DNA from 4 places in the Agrobacterium sp. DSM 25558 genome. Region 3 is predicted to be linked to each of the others. Evidence: riboswitches for the same ligand, from Rfam matches in the RefSeq annotation. Region 3 holds a riboswitch; each other region holds the start of a gene.
What was found. Region 3 has a riboswitch for cobalamin ahead of DSM25558_RS08735 (CbtB domain-containing protein). Riboswitches for the same ligand answer to the same signal wherever they lie in the genome.

Region 1: linked by a shared signal. The riboswitch ahead of DSM25558_RS16830 (ABC transporter substrate-binding protein) and the one ahead of DSM25558_RS08735 (CbtB domain-containing protein) in region 3 are both predicted to bind cobalamin.
Region 2: linked by a shared signal. The riboswitch ahead of DSM25558_RS11655 (DUF1636 family protein) and the one ahead of DSM25558_RS08735 (CbtB domain-containing protein) in region 3 are both predicted to bind cobalamin.
Region 4: linked by a shared signal. The riboswitch ahead of bluB (5,6-dimethylbenzimidazole synthase) and the one ahead of DSM25558_RS08735 (CbtB domain-containing protein) in region 3 are both predicted to bind cobalamin.

The regions. Positions count from the first base shown of each region.
Region 1 covers NZ_FMUD01000019.1:77,626-81,834, forward strand. Annotated here, with positions in the region: gene DSM25558_RS16820 (ABC transporter ATP-binding protein) at 1-391, opposite strand, end outside; gene DSM25558_RS16825 (FecCD family ABC transporter permease) at 388-1,407, opposite strand; gene DSM25558_RS16830 (ABC transporter substrate-binding protein) at 1,410-2,441, opposite strand; cobalamin riboswitch at 2,629-2,855, opposite strand; gene DSM25558_RS16835 (glucose/quinate/shikimate family membrane-bound PQQ-dependent dehydrogenase) at 3,001-4,209, opposite strand, start outside.
Region 2 covers NZ_FMUD01000011.1:54,216-58,424, reverse strand. Annotated here, with positions in the region: gene DSM25558_RS11665 (cobyric acid synthase) at 1-992, opposite strand, end outside; gene cobO (cob(I)yrinic acid a,c-diamide adenosyltransferase) at 996-1,613, opposite strand; cobalamin riboswitch at 1,719-1,931, shown strand; gene DSM25558_RS11655 (DUF1636 family protein) at 2,073-2,471, shown strand; gene cobW (cobalamin biosynthesis protein CobW) at 2,465-3,502, shown strand; gene cobN (cobaltochelatase subunit CobN) at 3,506-4,209, shown strand, end outside.
Region 3 covers NZ_FMUD01000007.1:180,497-184,705, reverse strand. Annotated here, with positions in the region: gene DSM25558_RS08755 (type 1 glutamine amidotransferase family protein) at 1-5, shown strand, start outside; gene DSM25558_RS08750 (hypothetical protein) at 56-541, opposite strand; gene DSM25558_RS08745 (hypothetical protein) at 638-937, opposite strand; gene DSM25558_RS08740 (CbtA family protein) at 939-1,652, opposite strand; gene DSM25558_RS08735 (CbtB domain-containing protein) at 1,663-1,845, opposite strand; cobalamin riboswitch at 1,995-2,254, opposite strand; gene DSM25558_RS08730 (cytochrome c) at 2,284-3,201, opposite strand; gene DSM25558_RS08725 (c-type cytochrome) at 3,272-3,703, opposite strand; gene DSM25558_RS08720 (metallophosphoesterase) at 3,909-4,209, opposite strand, start outside.
Region 4 covers NZ_FMUD01000001.1:27,930-32,138, reverse strand. Annotated here, with positions in the region: gene DSM25558_RS00180 (DUF2865 domain-containing protein) at 1-855, shown strand, start outside; gene bluB (5,6-dimethylbenzimidazole synthase) at 1,057-1,743, opposite strand; cobalamin riboswitch at 1,817-1,998, opposite strand; gene DSM25558_RS00170 (hypothetical protein) at 2,099-2,290, shown strand; gene DSM25558_RS00165 (phospholipase D family protein) at 2,404-3,906, shown strand; gene DSM25558_RS00160 (carboxymuconolactone decarboxylase family protein) at 3,991-4,209, shown strand, end outside.

The DNA of each region.
Region 1 (4,209 bases), on a different contig from region 3:
GATGATCGGCATCAACATCCCGCAGCGCCTGATCCACGATGGCATCGTCCTGCGCCGACCATGGCGACAAGGCCCCAAGATGCGGAGTGCGGCCAAGTTCCACAGCCTGACGCGCGTTGCTCCGCTCCTGCGTTTCCGCCTGTTGTTCCACGAATGCAATATGTCGCGCGACGTCGCGCCTGTTCAGGCTCTGCATTGCCTTGCCATCGAGACTGACTTCGCCCGAGCCCACTTTTCTGAGACCGCACAGAAGGGACATAAGGCTTGTCTTGCCGGAACCATTCGGCCCGACAATACCGAGAAACTCGCCCGGCTTGATTTCGAGGCTGACATTCTTGACGATGTCGACGCCACCGGCAGACCAGCACAGATCTTTAGCGACAAGTATCATATCGCCCTCCTGCGCTGGCTAAGAATGAGCGCAAAGGCGGGTGCGCCGAACAAGGCGGTAATGACGCCAATGGGCAGAACCTGCCCGGCGATAATGGTGCGCGACAGGATGTCGGCAGCGATCATGAACATTGCACCCGTCAGCGCAGCGACGGGCAGCAAACGACCATGGCGGATGCCCACGATCATGCGCGCCGCATGGGGAATGACGAGGCCGATAAAGCCGATCGAGCCGACGATGCTGACCATGATACCGGTCATCAGCGCGGATACGCCAGTGAGGACGACGTAAACGCGACGCACCGGTACGCCGAGAGACCCGGCTGATTGCGCGCCGAACGTGAACGCATCCAGTGCGCGCGCATGCCAGAGACAGACAGCAAAGCCGATGATGGTAACCGGCAGAGCCAGCCACACATCCGGCCAGCGCACTCCTGACAAATTGCCGAGCAGCCAGAACATGATGCCACGCGCCTGCTCTGCATTGGCCGCCTTGGTGACGATGAAAGACGTGACCGCATTGAACAACTGTGAGCCCGCGACGCCAGCCAGAATGATCGCACTGTTTCCGCGACCTGCGCGCAGGGCAAGCAGACTGACCAAGGCAAATGCCACAAGCGCACCCAGAAATGCACCGAGTGGCATGGTCAGCATGCCGGCACCGAACCCCAGAATCGCAACACTAACCGCCCCGGTGGATGCACCCGCCGAAATGCCGAGAATGTAAGGATCAGCCAATGGATTGCGCAGCAGCGCCTGAAGGACGACGCCTGACAACGCCAGTGCGGCACCGCAACAGGCAGCGACCACCGCCCGGCTGAGGCGGTAATTCCAGATGATGCCTTCATCGATGGCATCCAGCGGATAACCCGCATGGAACACACGGTTTGCCACCGTCTTGGCGACGACATCCATGGGAATGGATGTCTCGCCGATTGCCGCTCCAAACCAGAGCGCCAGGGCCAGACACCCGGCCGCCAGCAAAGCGGCACGGGTGAAAATGAAACAAGCACGCATGGCTACTTGGAAAGCCCGAGCTGGACGACGGCGTCGGCCAGAACTTCAATGCCTTCGATGGTGCGGATCGTCGGGTTCATGGCCTGCGCATCCATGGCAACGACGTGGCCCTGTTTAACAGCAGGCATGAGGCTTGTGACCGGGTCTTCCTTGAGGAACTTTTCCTTGACGACAACGTCGTCTGCCGGAAAGCGCCGACGATCCATCTTACCCGCCACAATCAAAGTCGGTTCGGACTTGGCGATGGTTTCCCAACCGACCGTTGGCCATTCCTCGTCGCTGTCGATGACATTCTTGATGCCGAGCGCCGACATGATGTAGCCGGGTGCGCCGTTCTTGCCAGCAACATAGGGATCGATATCAAGCTCTGCACTGGAGAACCAGAAGACGGCAGACAGCTTTCCATCCGCAGACGCGATCTTCTTGCGCGCCACGTCCTCACGGGTTTTGAGATCGGCAACCAGCTTTTCACCCTTGTCCTGAACGTTGAATATTTGCGCGAGTTCAGTGATTTCCTGATAGATCAGATCCATCGTGAACACGGAATGACGCACGCCATCGCCACCACCGGTATTGTCCTTGCCGGTGCAATCGGCGGGCGAGGTGTAAACGGGGATGTTCAGCTCTTCGAACTGCTCCGGCTTGGCAACGATGCCTTCGGGGCCGACATGCCACTGAAACTGCGCCGTGACGAGATCAGGCTTGGTGGCCAGAACACTTTCGAAACTGGGGTCGTTATCGGCAAGGCGCTTGACCTTGGCATTGGCGTCTTCATATCCCTTGATGACGGGGCCAATCCATACGGCGGTGCCAACAACCTTGTCGGCGAGACCAAGCAGATACAAAATTTCCGTGGTGCTCTGGCCAAGCGATGCGGTGCGCTGCGGCGCATGCGGATAGGTTACGTCCCGACCACAATTCTTGATCGTCAGAGGATAGGTTGTTTCAGCCGCTTGCGCTGAAAGCATCGATGCGCCCATTGTCGCGACAACAAAAGCCGCAGCACACATCGTCTTTTTGAAATGGAATGTCATTGTTTCGATAGTCCCCGATCGTCATGGGCGGCACAAAGGCAGCCTTGTATGAACATGTTTAGACCTTCAGTCCGCAACACGCAGCACTGGGACGATCTGAAACCGGGACATGGCAGATGGAATAAGGCGCTGAGGTGCGCAAGATGCAATCACGACGTCTCCTGCTCCGGGCATCCCCGCCCGTGAATTGGAATGAACTTATGACGGCAGGTCTCCTGGCTCACGGATTTGCGTCTTCACCCACCTTCCCGCAATATCGATTCGCAGTGGCATGACGCTTGTAAAAGCGCCAAAGGGTTGGACAATCCGTTTACAGTTGCGGGGGCAGCTGCGGCATTAAACCCGAAGGCTCGCACCGCATTCCCTATTATTCCTTGCGATCACTCGCTCGAAACCGTCACAACCAGATAGACGTATTGGAAACGAGTCGTCAAGCATTGCTTTTGTAATGTTATTACATTTTATCGCAAGCTCTAAATTGGCGTCGCTGGCAGTCACAACGAAAAATGGCCGGGAAGTTTTTCCCCGGCCATTCCGAAATCGACTTTTCGATAGATTTTTAAGGCAGCGTGTAGGCGATGACGTAATCACCAGGCTTGGTGCCGACCGAACCATGTCCGCCCGCAACCATCACCACATATTGTTTGCCATTGTCCATGGCATAGGTCATCGGCGTTGCCTGACCGCCAGCAGGAAGACGTGCTTCCCAAAGCTGTTTTCCGGATGTCAGGTCATAGGCGCGCAGATAATTATCGACCGCAGCCCCCAGGAACGCAACGCCACCCTTGGTGATCATCGGTCCGCCGATACCGGGAACACCCACTTTGAACGGCAGCGGCAGCGGCGTCATGTCATAGACGGTGCCGTTCTTGTGTTTGTAGGCGACATCACCGGTGCGCAGATCAGCACCTGCGACATAGCCCCATGGCGGAGCCTGGCAAGGAACACCCAATGGCCCCAAGAATGGCCCCATAAAGACACCATAGGGCGCACCATCATTCCGGTTCAGGCCTTGCTCGCTGCCCTTTTCATCCTGACCGCGTGGCGGAATCTGAGAGCGCGGAACGAGCTGCGACGTGAAGGCCAGATAGGTCGGCATGCCGAACATGACCTGGCGCTCTGGATCAACAGCCACGCTGCCCCAGTTGAATGTGCCGAAATTGCCGGGATAAATCAGAGACCCATTCAGCGACGGCGGCGTGTAGCGGCCCTCATAATTTAGCTGATGGAACTTGATGCGGCAGGCCAGCTGGTCGAACATGGAGACGCCCCACATGTTCTTTTCAACCAGCGGATCAGGCTTGAACGACAAAGCGGATGTCGGCTGCGTCGGCGCGCTGAAATCTTCCGGGATCGCGCCACCGGGAGCCTTTTCTTCCGTGACGGCCAGGATCGGCTCGCCACTGCGACGGTCCAGAACGTAGATATCACCCTGCTTGGTTGGCCCAACCAGTGCCGGAACCGTCTGACCGTCCTTCTTGGTAATGTCGAGCAACACAGGCTGCGCCGGAACATCCATGTCCCAGAGGTCGTGATGCACGAACTGGCGTACCCACTTGTCCTGCCCAGTGTTTACATCCAGTGCGACGATGGACGATGAATATTTCTCGACATTCTCGCTCCGACCCATACCGAGTTGGTCCGGAACCTGATTTCCCAAAGGAATGTAGACAAGCCCAAGCGCTTCATCGACGCTGAATACCGACCAGCTGTTGGGAGAGTTGGTCGTATAGGTCTGACCCGATTGAAGCGGTTGGGTCTGGGTAGG
Region 2 (4,209 bases), on a different contig from region 3:
ACATAGCTGCCTCGGCGTAGATGAGCTTTGATATCCACATCGAAACCTGAATTTTTCAGCGTGGTCAGGTCAGCGATTGTGGATTTCGAGCCGCATAGAAGCACCAGTGCGCAATCTGCTGGAATGACATCACCCGGCCGCACGCGAATCAGTTCGACATGGGGCTCAGCCTCCAGCGGGTCGAGGTCATCGAAGTTTGAGATATGCGGCAGGATGGGAACTGCGATGCGGATTTTTGCGCCCGGTTTGCGCTGTCCTTGTGCCGTTAAACCCAATGCATCTTCGGCGGGCAAGCGGCTGGCGTCGGCAAAATGGGGCAGAAGACCAATCGGGCTCCAGCCGGTTTTGTCCTGGATGATGCGCATGCCGTCATCGAACAGGGTTGGATCACCTCTGAAGCGATTGACAATGAAGCCCTCGATCATCGCTGCGTCTGCCGCATCTAGAACCGTTTTCGTGCCAACAAGGCTGGCGATGACGCCACCGCGATCGATATCGCCGATGAGGATGACAGGTGCATCCGCGGCTCGGGCAAAGCCCATATTGGCAATATCGTTGGCGCGAAGATTGACTTCCGATGCGCTGCCTGCACCCTCCACCAGAACGAGGTTGGCTTGGGCCTTCAGATGTTCGAAACTTTCCAGGACACGCGGCATCAGGCCCGCTTTCATATGCTGATAATCCGCCGCCTTGGCGTTGCCGATCACCTTGCCCTGCACCACCACCTGCGCGCCGGTTTCGCTTTGCGGCTTCAGTAGCACCGGGTTCATATGTACGGAAAGGGCGACACCCGCCGCCCGCGCCTGCAAAGCCTGCGCCCTGCCGATTTCACCACCATCTGCGGTGACGGCGGCATTGTTGGACATGTTTTGCGGCTTGAACGGCATGACGGAAAGGCCACGGCGGGTGAAGGCACGGGCAAGCCCCGCCACCATCAGTGACTTGCCGACGTCAGAGCCGGTGCCCTGAAACATCAAAACGCGCGCTGTCATCGATCAGAACTCGATGCCGGACTGGGCTTTGACACCCGCCTTGAAGTGGTGCTTCACCAGCGTCATTTCCGTCACCATGTCGGCGGCATCGATCAGTGGCGGCTTTGCGTTACGACCAGTGACCATGACATGCAGATCCGGACGGCGGTTTTGCAACGCTGCCACCACTTCATCCAGCGGCAGGTAATCGTAACGCAACGCGATATTGAGCTCATCGAGCACCACCAAACTGATAGTCTCATCGGCCATCAGGGTCTTTGCCTCTTCCCACGCTTTGGTGGCAGCTGCGACATCGCGTTTGAGATCTTGGGTGTCCCACGTGAAACCTTCTCCCATGGTGCGCCACTCCACCCGGTCGCCAAACAGGGCCAGCGCCTGCTGCTCACCTGTGGACCATGCACCCTTGATGAACTGCACGATGCCGACGCGTCTGTTGGTGCCCAGCATGCGCAGCGCAAGCCCGAAGGCTGCGGTGGACTTGCCTTTGCCCGGGCCGGTATTGACCATCAGCAGACCTTTTTCGATGGTCTTTTCCGAGACTTCCGCATCCTGAACGGCTTTGCGATTGGCCATTTTGGCGCGGTGGCGTTCGGCCTCGCTGTCGCTGATATCGCGGTTCATGGCGTCTTATCCTTCCGGCGCATGCTTTTTCGAAGCGGCGACTATAGCCAAATCCGTTCTCACGGCAATCATGGAGCGGCATTGACACTCCAGCACCGCAAGGCATAAGGGTTAAGGACTGACGGTCTTTTTCCGGCAACGGGAAAAGCTAAGAGGGAACACGGTTCAATTCGTTATGCGGACCAATCCGTGGCTGCCCCCGCAACTGTAAGCGGTGAGCCCGCGCCAAAAGCCACTGGACATGTTGTCCGGGAAGGCGGTGCAAGGGCGTTCTTCATACTGCGAGCCAGGAGACCTGCCGCTTCAGGAAAAACGTCTGCCGGGCGGGGTGCTCCGGTCAGTCGGTCTTGTCGAACAGCGAAGCGTGCCTCGGCGCGTGGCGTTTTTCGATATCCGCACCCCAAAGAATTTGCAGGCGCGGAAAGCTTAATCTTGGATATAACATCGACATCCCCAGGCATGACGGCCGAGGCCGAAAGTGAAACGTCTCATGGCGTCGTCGTTTTCGTGTGCCGCAGCTGTCGCGATGAAGCCGATCCCAATATGGAGCCCCGTCCAGGTGCCACACTTGCGCAGGCTGCAATCGCGCTTGGTCGCACTGAAGGTGTCGAGGTGCGTAGCGTCAATTGCCTTGCCAATTGCAAGCGAGGCCTGAGTGCGGCGATGCGTAGTGCGGACGGCTGGTCCTATATGTTTGGTTCGCTAACCGCTGACGATGCCGCCGACCTGATGGTCGGTGCACGCCTTTTGGCAACGGCCACGGATGGCCTGATGCCGTGGCGCGGACGGCCTGACAGTTTGAAGCGCGGCTTGGTTGCCCGCATTCCCCCTTTGCATTTTACCGAGGAGACATCATGACCACGCTCGATCGCGTTCCCTGCACCATCATCACCGGCTTTCTTGGCGCTGGCAAAACCACCTTGTTACGTGGCCTGCTGGAGAAACTGGATGGAAAACGGCTGGCTATCATCGTCAACGAATTCGGCGATGTCGGCATCGATGGCGATGTTCTCAAAGGCTGCGGCATCGAAAGCTGCCCGGAGGAGAATATCGTGGAATTGGCCAATGGCTGCATTTGCTGCACAGTTGCCGATGACTTCCAGCCAGCCATCGAGCAAATCCTCAGCCGCGAGCCACGGGTAGAGCATATCCTTATCGAGACATCTGGATTGGCTTTGCCAAAGCCGTTGGTTCAGGCGTTTCAGTGGCCCGCTATCAAGAGCCGCGTGACGGTGGATGCCGTGGTGGCTGTTGCCGATGGTGCAGCCCTTGCCGAAGGCATGGTGTCGCATGATCTCGAGGCCCTTGCGGCCCAGCGCCAGAACGATGAAGCGCTGGATCACGACGATCCGGTCGAGGAAGTCTTTGAAGATCAGATTGCCTGCGCCGATCTTATTGTTCTGACCAAGGGCGATCTGCTGGATGCAGAGGGTCTCGAGCGCGCTAAGGCGCATATCAATGCACATCTTCCGAAGGCGGCAAAAATCATCGTGGCGTCCAATGGGGTGATTGATCCTGCTGTCCTCATCGGGCTTGGGCTTGCGGTGGAAGAGGATATCGATAATCGTCACACCCATCACGACGAGGAAGAAGACCACGATCACGATGAGTTCGACAGCTTTGTCGTGGAACTGGATGCGGTAACCGACGCAGATGCGTTGGCTGCACGCATTTCCGAGACGGCGGCTTCTGAAAACGTGCTGCGCATCAAGGGTTTCGTTGAGGTCTCTTCCAAGCCGATGCGTTTGCAGGTGCAGGCCGTCGGTTCACGGGTCAACCATTACTTCGATCGTCCCTGGGCTGCCGGTGAAGTCCGCCGCAGCCGCCTTGTGGTGATCGGCGAAAAAGGCATCAACCGCGAAAAAATCGAGCGGATGTTGGCAGCCTGATCCATGCACATCCTTGCCACCACATCCTCGTCTTTGGATGACCTGATCGAGCCGGTTGATCTCAACCAGCCACGGGCGGATGTGGTGGCGATGTCTTTTTCCGCCAGCGATCTTGCTGGGTTGGAACGCGGATGGGCGCACGCTGGCGACGGTTCTGTCTCGCTGGTATCCGCCAATCTTTCCGAGCTTCGCCACCCCATGTCGGTCGATCTGTGGATCGAAAAGACGGCCGAACATGCCAAATTGATCCTTATCCGGATTCTCGGCGGCGCTGAGCGCTGGCGTTATGGGGTGGACCAGCTATCGAGAATGGCGCGTCATCGCGGGATCAAGCTGGTGTTGTTGCCCGGTGAATGCAGCGAGCGGGACGAAAAGCTGGAGGCGGCTTCCACCGTCGATCTTGAAACACTCAATACCATCCTTTCGTTTTTCCGCGCAGGCGGTCCTGATAATATGATCCGTGTGGCAGCTGGGCTGACCGCTGTTGCACGTGGCGATGCATGGCCGGATATCGTGGCGGAACCTCTGCCGAAAGCCGGTTTCTATCGACCAGGAGAGGGATCTGTCGATCTCGCCCAGGCGCTCCATGAATTTCCAGAAAATGCCCCTATCCTGCCCATCCTGTTTTATCGTTCCATGTTGCTGGCCGCAGATGTGGCACCCATCGATGCGCTGTTTGGTGCTTTGCGCGCGAAAGGCTTCGCACC
Region 3 (4,209 bases):
GATAAACGTTGCAAGCGCAGCGGCACGCGGTTGTGATGATGCGTTTCGCCAGCTTTCAGAGCTGTGAAAGGACCTCAGACAGATGAGCACCGCTCACGACACCGGCAGGCCATCGCTCTATCAAACCAATGATCCCTTTCGCCTTGCTACCGAGAATATAGTCGCTTGAGATCGCACCTGTCAGGGTCCCATCGGCTCGATCCATCGCAACCATGCCCGCCATCATACCCCGCTCTGTCTGATTGGGTGAGACAGGCCAGCCAAGAACCATTTTATCGTGGTCAGTCAGAATTTTCCCTATATCGTACTGCGTCCATACAGTCCCATCGGGAGCCGTATACATCGTAACGTCCTCAGATAGTCCTGGGTCATCGCCAGACCGCTTTTCCTCGGATGCATTATTTGTTTCAATATCTGAGGTACTATCCTGAATGCTCTTCTGCTCCAGAAATTGTCCGAAATCGGAACCTTCTTCTCTATAACTAGATCGCGATTGGGCCGCTGGCAACACAGTCTTTATATCTATACCAGAAACAGTCACGGCTTTTTACTCCGTTTGCAAAGAAACCTTATAACAATCATAAATTGCAAATTTGGACGCAAGAATCAACTTATAAGATTTTATTGACGATCATTTTTATGGTGATTGTGCGAGAAATTGGCCTGGAGTATTTGAGGTCAACGCTTGGCGAATGTCGCGGCTGTTGAGATGCAGGCTACGATCGAAAGGAAGCGAGACACGCGCGATCTTCGTCGCGGCGGCGGTCGTGAAAGCTTGGCTATTGTCCTCGAAAAACTGGAGGCACGCTTCCCTATCAGGCTCGTGGCGCAACAGCGCCTTGAAGGCCAGCCGGTGCATGGCGCAAGGCGCGCCATGACCGGGGACGGAAAAACGCAGTGCGTCAAGCTCATCGCTCCACTCGACTGCGTTTTCCATCTTATTTGGCAACGTCTAAACGCTTGAGGAAAAGCCCGCTCAAGGTTCCGACAATGATCCAGAACATGAAGCTGGTGACGGTTGCCAGCACCATGAACCGGCGCTCCAGTGGCAGAGGTGCCAAGGCGTGTTCGCCCTCCGGCGGCAGAGGTGCGCCGATGACGTGTGGTGCCGCAATGAGCACGATGGCCAGAACCGCAGCCCATGGCTCACCGCGTCTGAAGGCAAGCAGCGCGATGCCGCCCGCCGTTGCGGCCACCGTGGCGATCCACCACGTTTGACGCGCACCGAGAGCCGCCGCCGGGCTTCCCGGTAGTTCCGGTGGCAGACCGATCATGGGTGCCAGCATGACGGCGGCGAAACCGGCAAGCCCCCAGAACAGACCTTCGCGCCAGCCAGCTTCGGAGCCGCGCAGGGAAATCAGTGCCGTCAGGACCAGCGCGTAACCGATGGCGGTCAGCACATTGGCGGCGATGGTGTAGGCGTTGCGCTCGAAACCATCGGCCGGTGTCCAGGCTTCGGCATCATGATGATGGTCGGCCGGTGTTGCGGCATCATGGGTGTGGGCGGGAGCAGCTTCGCCGCCGGCATTTTCAAAGGTTTCAGCCTGAAGGATGAGCGGCGTGGTGCCGATGGCCTGCATGGCGCTGACGGCGAGACCGGCAATCAGCCCCACCAGAACGGCGGTGAAAACGATATTACGGAAAAATGGCATCTCTGTTCCCTCAATGGCAAGGGAAGGCATTGGCATGGCGCGTATCATGGGCGGCATTGTGCACCGCTTCGATATGCGAGAAGCCAACGAAACCGACGATGAACAGGCCAAGTGCGGCGGCTGTCAACGACTGCGCAATCTTCGATGTTTTGATTGATACGGCTGATGTGGCCGTATTCTGCTGGATAGACATGGTGATCCCTTCCTGTGCGGGTGGGCGCTATTCTGATCAATAGCCACACGACCGCATTCAACATTCACCACGGGGAAAAGAGACACATGGTTTTAAGGGCCGGACAAACCGACCTGCCAACCGTGCTGTTCCGGACACCCCGCCGGTATTGACGACACTCACGTGATGGCAGGTCTCCTGGCTCGCGGGTCGTAACCTTGAAAACACCTTCCCGATCCTTCTGTATCCGCATCGTACTTTACGAAATCGAAGGTGATTTCGCGTCGATGCGCCAGACCAGTGGCTTTTCGTTTTCAGGCTATCCGCTCACAGTTGCGGGGGCAGCCACGAATCGAAGCATGAGGCTTCTATCGTGTTCCCTTTTCACTTTCCGGGCGAACCCGGAAAGACCATCACACAACTGTTATCCGGCGGAAGCGCATCCGAGTCAATGGCTGATCACGGAGATGGCAATGCCTTGAGGTACGCCGCAATCGCGTTGCGATCTTCGGCGGGAAGGTGGGCCATGTTCTGTTGCACCTTGACCATGGAGCCACCGGCGCTATCGAAATCCGGTGTAAAGCCGGTCTCGAGATAATTGGCGATATCAGCCTGCGACCACGAACCGATGGGTTGAGACTCAGGCCGGATATCGGGAATGCGGCCCTCCCCTTCCGGGTTCGGTCCACCGGCTAGCCATTGGCTTTTCAGGAAGCCGCCCAGTGCGTCGCGTGGGGTGTGGCATTCGCCACAATGGCCAAGGCCTTCCACCAGATATTGCCCGCGAAGGACTGCCGCATCGGCATTGGCAAGCTGCACGCGCGGCTGGCCTTTGTCGAAATACAGGAATTTCCAGCCACCCAGGGCAAGACGAATGTTGAATGGGAATGGCAGATCGTGGCCCGGTGCATCATTGATGCTGGCGGGCAGCGTTTTCAGATAGGCGAAGAGATCATTGACATCCTGCGGCGTCATTCGCGCATAGGAATTGTATGGGAAAGATGGGTAGAGATGCTCGCCATCCTTGCCCACGCCGCGCGTCATCGCATCGCCGAATTGCGCCACGGTCCACGCGCCGATGCCGTGCTGAGGATCGGAAGATATGTTGGGCATGTGGAAGGTGCCGAACGGGCTTGGCAGCGCCTGCCCGCCGGACAGCACCTTCAACGCATCGCCCGTGGCATCCGGCGCGGCGTGGCAGCTCGCGCAGCCGCCTGCCCAGAACAGGGTTTCACCATTGGCGAGATTGGGTTCACCCAGATTGGCCCAATGGCTTGGCGGCTGGCGCTGTGGCGCAGTTACCCACATGAAAATGCCGAACCCGACGGCACCGGCAACAACAGCACCACCCGCCAGCTTTGCCCAGATGGAAGCCATTGTCTTCTCCATTTGATCGATCTATCGAGAAAAAGGCCCGCCATTTGACCGGCGGACCACATTTGTCATGTTACTTTTTGAGACGGTAAGCCTGATGGCAGCTGCTGCAATCAGCGCCCAGTGTCTTCAAGGCAGCACCGACGCTGGCCTGATCCGTCGGCAGTTGCGCCAGAACCGTGTCGGCATCCGTTCCGAGCTTTTCGGACTTCGCCTTGAAGTCTGCAAAGTTCTGCCAGATGGCCGGAGACGCAGCGCCGCCTTCAGAACCGGCTGGGAACTGGTCCGGGAAAGCCTTGGCGTTGGCGCTGATGGTGGTGACGGCGGTCTTGACGGCAGCGGCGTCGTAGGGCTTTTCACCCTTGGCGATGGCACCGAGCGCGCCCATGGCACCGCCGATACCCTTCATCAAGCCTTCGCGCTTTTCGACCTCGCCGGCTGCGGAAACCGCACCGGCGCAAAGACAGCCTATCATTATGGAAGCAGCAATGGTTCTAAGCTTCATCGTTTCTCTCTCCTGAAACCGGCGCGCCGGAGGGGTCTCTATTCTGGTGTTCTCGCATGTCATCGTCGCAAAACAGCGTCCCACCCGCCCGACATGCGGGAACGAACGTGAAAGAAGATGCCCGTTTCACATGGCAAAAAGAAGTCACATTCCGGTGATTTCTAAAGCGAAATCAGGCATATAAAGTCGTCTTTGGCGGTCTGCTTTATCGCCGCGCCGCAGTTGGCTGATGCAGATCTGCCGAGGCTGAAAGAAGCAATGAACGGCTCTCTTCCCGGCCAAAACCACGGATTTCGATGCGATCTTCAAACATATCGGCAATGGCAAAGGTGTTTTCGTCCAATGTATCGACCATGCCTTTGACGTTCACGAAATGCGTCTGGCCCAGCAGCCCGTAATTACCGACGTGATTGTGGCCGCAAAACCAGGTCTTGGCGCTGTGGTGAGCGCCAAGCAAAGCCAAGGTTTGCGGCGCGTCCCACATGTTGTGAGCGTTGTCCGGATAA
Region 4 (4,209 bases), on a different contig from region 3:
GAAATCGGCGATGCGCTGGTTCAGGCTGAATCCGATCGCGACATGATTTCGGAAGATCGAGACCGCATGCTGGCCTCGCAGCGCGATGATAATGCACAGGACAACCACGAACGCATCATGGCGGCACTGGATGCGCAAGGTTGCTTCGATGAGCAACCACCATCCTTCACCTCGACTGACCCATCGCAAGATCAGAATATGGGCGGGACGGCGGATCCCTTCGATAACCCAGACAATCAGGACTACCGCCCCTCGCCCGATATGCCCATGCAAGGTGGCCTCAGAACTCTCTGCGTGAGAACCTGCGACGGCGCGTTCTTCCCGATTTCCTCGAATGCTACGCCGCTGGATTTCCGCGCTCAGGCCGCTCAATGCGAGCGCATGTGCCCTGGCACCCAGACCGAACTGTTCTACCATTCGCTTGAAGGCCAGGAAAGTTCGGACATGGTATCCGCCAAAACCGGCCAACCCTACGCCTCCATGCCAACAGCCTTTGCCTACCGCAACAGCCCAAGCACCAGCCGCCCGCCATCCTGCAGCTGCAACATGGCCGCCTATCACGACGAGATGAAAAAGCAGGAAGATCAGGCAAAAGCACCACAATCCACCCCGTCACAGGACATGTCGAGCATCACGACTATTACGTCACCGAAGAGTGACACAATACCGAAACCCGCAGACATCAAGCCTGCGGAGCCGAAACCGGTGGAGAAGGCAGAGCCTGTTCCTGAGCGGGATTACGATCCCAACAATAGCAAGGTCCGCATCGTCGGCCCGCAGTTCCTGCCCGCCGAAACGAGCCGCATCGATCTGAAAAATCCGGCTTTGAAGGGCGCACAGCCGCAGCAACAGTAGAACATCGTCCGTAAGGGTGAGGCGGTTTTACGGGAATGCACACTCCTACCTCTCCTCATCCCTGTGCTTATCACAGGGATCCAGCTAACGCGCGTCTGCGCGGCGAAAGACCCTGTTCAACCCAAGGACTTGGGCTGACTGGATTCCTGTGACAAGCACAGGAATGAGGCGGCCATGACATCAGAAACACCGCAGAATATCTTACCGTGTACCCCAACGATCCCGAAACACGAGCTCTTCCAACGGCAGCCTCTGCCGCCATCCTTTGACCGCTAGTTCCGGTTCGCCATAGAGCATATCGACCTTGCCGACGCACAGCCACGCAACGATCTCGATGTACTCGGGAATGGCGAGGATATCCCGGATATCGGTGTCGTGGAAAATGCTGACCCACCCGACGCCGATGCCTTCGGCCCTCGCCGCCAGCCACAGATTCTGTATGGCGCAGACGGTGGAGTAGACATCCATGCGCGGATTGTGGGTTCGCCCCAGCACCACATCGCCGCCCCGCGTCGGGTCGCAGGTCACGCAGATCGATAGCGGTGCCTTGCGGATGCCTTCGAGTTTCAGGCTGCGGTAAAGAACCTGCTGGTCCTCCCCGAACATGTCCGCCGCCTCCGCATTGGCGCGGGAAAATGCCTCCCACGCGCCCTGCCTCACAGCTTCATCGGTCACGAGTGTAAAATTCCATGGCTGCATGAAGCCGACAGACGGCGCCGCATGGGCAGCCCTCAGAAGCTTTTCTACCAGCGCATCGGACAAGGGCTCGGCCAGAAACTGGTCCCGCACGTCGCGGCGGGTTTCGATGGCGCGGTAGACGGCGCTCTTATGGTCGTCAGAAAATTCATGCGCTGGCACAAGCCCACGCTGTAGGTCATCAGGTCGCATCGTCAATCCCCAACAATGCCGAGGCCGGAGACGTGTGCGCCCAGCATCTCGAAAAACCTTGCGCTGTCCATGCGGTCGGTCCATTGCATCAGGCCGGTCTTCTGACTTGGCTTCGCTCGCATGTTGCCGCCTTCCCGATTTCTCAGTGGCCTATGGCAACACGCGTCCACCTTACAGCGTTGGGCACGTCGCGGAATTTCACCGCGTTCCCGATTCTCCCGCCGCAAGGCAGGCACCTGATACAGGCGTTATCGCGAGGCAAACGCGAAGAAGCAAGACAATCCCGTGTCATTTGCCAATTGATACCGGAACCCTCCACCCCGTTACCGCATTCTCCCTGCACAATGGAGGACACATGATGGACAATTATGCCGAACTTCGCCAACGCATCGGACAGGATCTCGATACGCTGAAGAAAACCGAGAACCCAAAATCCATTTTTGAAATCGCAGAAGACTACATGTTGGGCGACCCGGCCCTGAAGCGACAGCTCGTAGAAGACATCATCAAGGAAGAGGCCGACAAGCGAAGCATTGAAATCCATTGATCCAGACCAGATATCTGACCATACTTATTCAATGAAAAGATGCGGGTGATACCATCGCTGTGAATGCCACCGTCGCTATTGCGATTCTTATCGTGCTCGCCATCGTCGCGGGTATGGCATTGGCTACGCGTCATCGTGACAAAATCATCATCAAGATCGCATCGGCTGCTCTGCCCAAAGAAGATGACAAAACACCGCTGGATCGCCATTGGGCAGACATTCATCGTGATCACGCCGAGCCCAACGCCCTCTCCCTAATTCAGTCGAATGTCGGCGCTTTTGCCGCAAGGGTCGGCTCAGCGCGAGCGGCTGGGCGTAGTCTCGACCTCATGTACTACATGTGGAATGCTGATCTGACCGGCCAGCTCGTCATGCGTGAGGTGATAGCGGCTGCCGACCGCGGCGTACGAGTGCGCTTGCTGCTGGATGATCTTGGCGTGTCCATCTCCGACCGTGCCTTCCATGCCATAGATAGCCATCCCGATATCGAACTGCGCCTGTTCAACCCTACCAAGGCGCGTGAGAACGTCTTCAGGCGCGGCATAGAGATGGTGTTCCGGTTTCGCAGCGTGAACCGGCGTATGCACAACAAGGCGTGGATCGCGGATGGCCGGGTTCTGATCGTCGGCGGGCGCAACGTCGGCGACGCCTATTTCGACGCTGCGGAACAGGCGAATTTCCGGGATTTCGATGTCATCGCCTACGGTCAATGTGTGGCGGAAGCTGAGGAGATTTTCGACGATTACTGGAACAGCGCCGTCGCCGTTCCCGTCAAGTCGCTGCTGTCTCGCAGGCCCAGCAAGCTTACAAAACTTCGCCGCCGTATGGACTTTCTGGCCTCCGGCGAAGCGGCACGGCCCTATCTCGAGCAGGTGGAAAGCCAGCATTACTCTGGCCAATTCCTGATGTCGGACAATCTTCACTGGGTCGAAAGCGCCCAAGTGGTAGCAGATCCACCGGAAAAGGCGGCAGGAAAGCGCAGGAGCGGTCATAATTTTCTGATGGAAACCCTGCTTCCCATCATGGAAGACGCAAAGCGACAGCTCAAGATCACCTCGCCCTACTTCATTCCTGGCCAGAAAGGCGTCGAAACGCTTTCGCGTTTGTCTGCGGAGGGCGTATCCGTCAACGTCCTCACGAATTCCCTGGCCGCGACCGATGTGGCCGCAGTTCACGCCGGGTACTCGCGTTATCGCAGACCGTTGCTGGTCAATAATGTGAAGATTCATGAGTTGCGCTCGCTTGCAGACCAGCACAAATCCTTCTCGCTGAGAGGCTCAGGCCAAGCGAGCCTGCACACCAAGGCCTTCACACGAGATGGGGAAATTGGTTTTATCGGTTCGCTGAACTTCGATCCGCGCTCCATGTCGTTGAACACAGAGATGGGCGTCCTGTTTTCATCGCCTGGCCTCGTCACAGCGATGGACGACATCTTTGCGGACGAAATCAGCCGACAAATGAGTTTCGAACTGACGCTGAACGAGCGGCGGCGTTTGGTATGGACAGGGTTGGTGAAAGGCGAACCACGCCATTATACACACGAACCCTATGCCAGCTTTAGTCGCCGTGCACTGGTAATCGCGATGGGATTGCTGCCTCTGGAATCGCAGCTTTGATGTTTTTGCAGAAAAAGCGACTGCTGAACTGATCCAATCGGCTGCTCACGCATTTCAGAAAGAGTTGAAATGCAGGAGAAGCCCATGTTTATCGCCCCGCCAGAGCCGACCGCCAGCCGCAAGATTGCGGAAATGTATCGCGGTGCCAAGGACACTTACGGATATCTCCCGAATATGTATCTTGCATTCGGCCACCGCCCCGAGGTGATGGAAAGCTGGAGCGCGCTTCTCGTCAGCCTGCGCGGCAATATCGAGCCTAGACGTTATGAACTGGTAACGCTTGCTGCAGCGCGCGAACTTCGC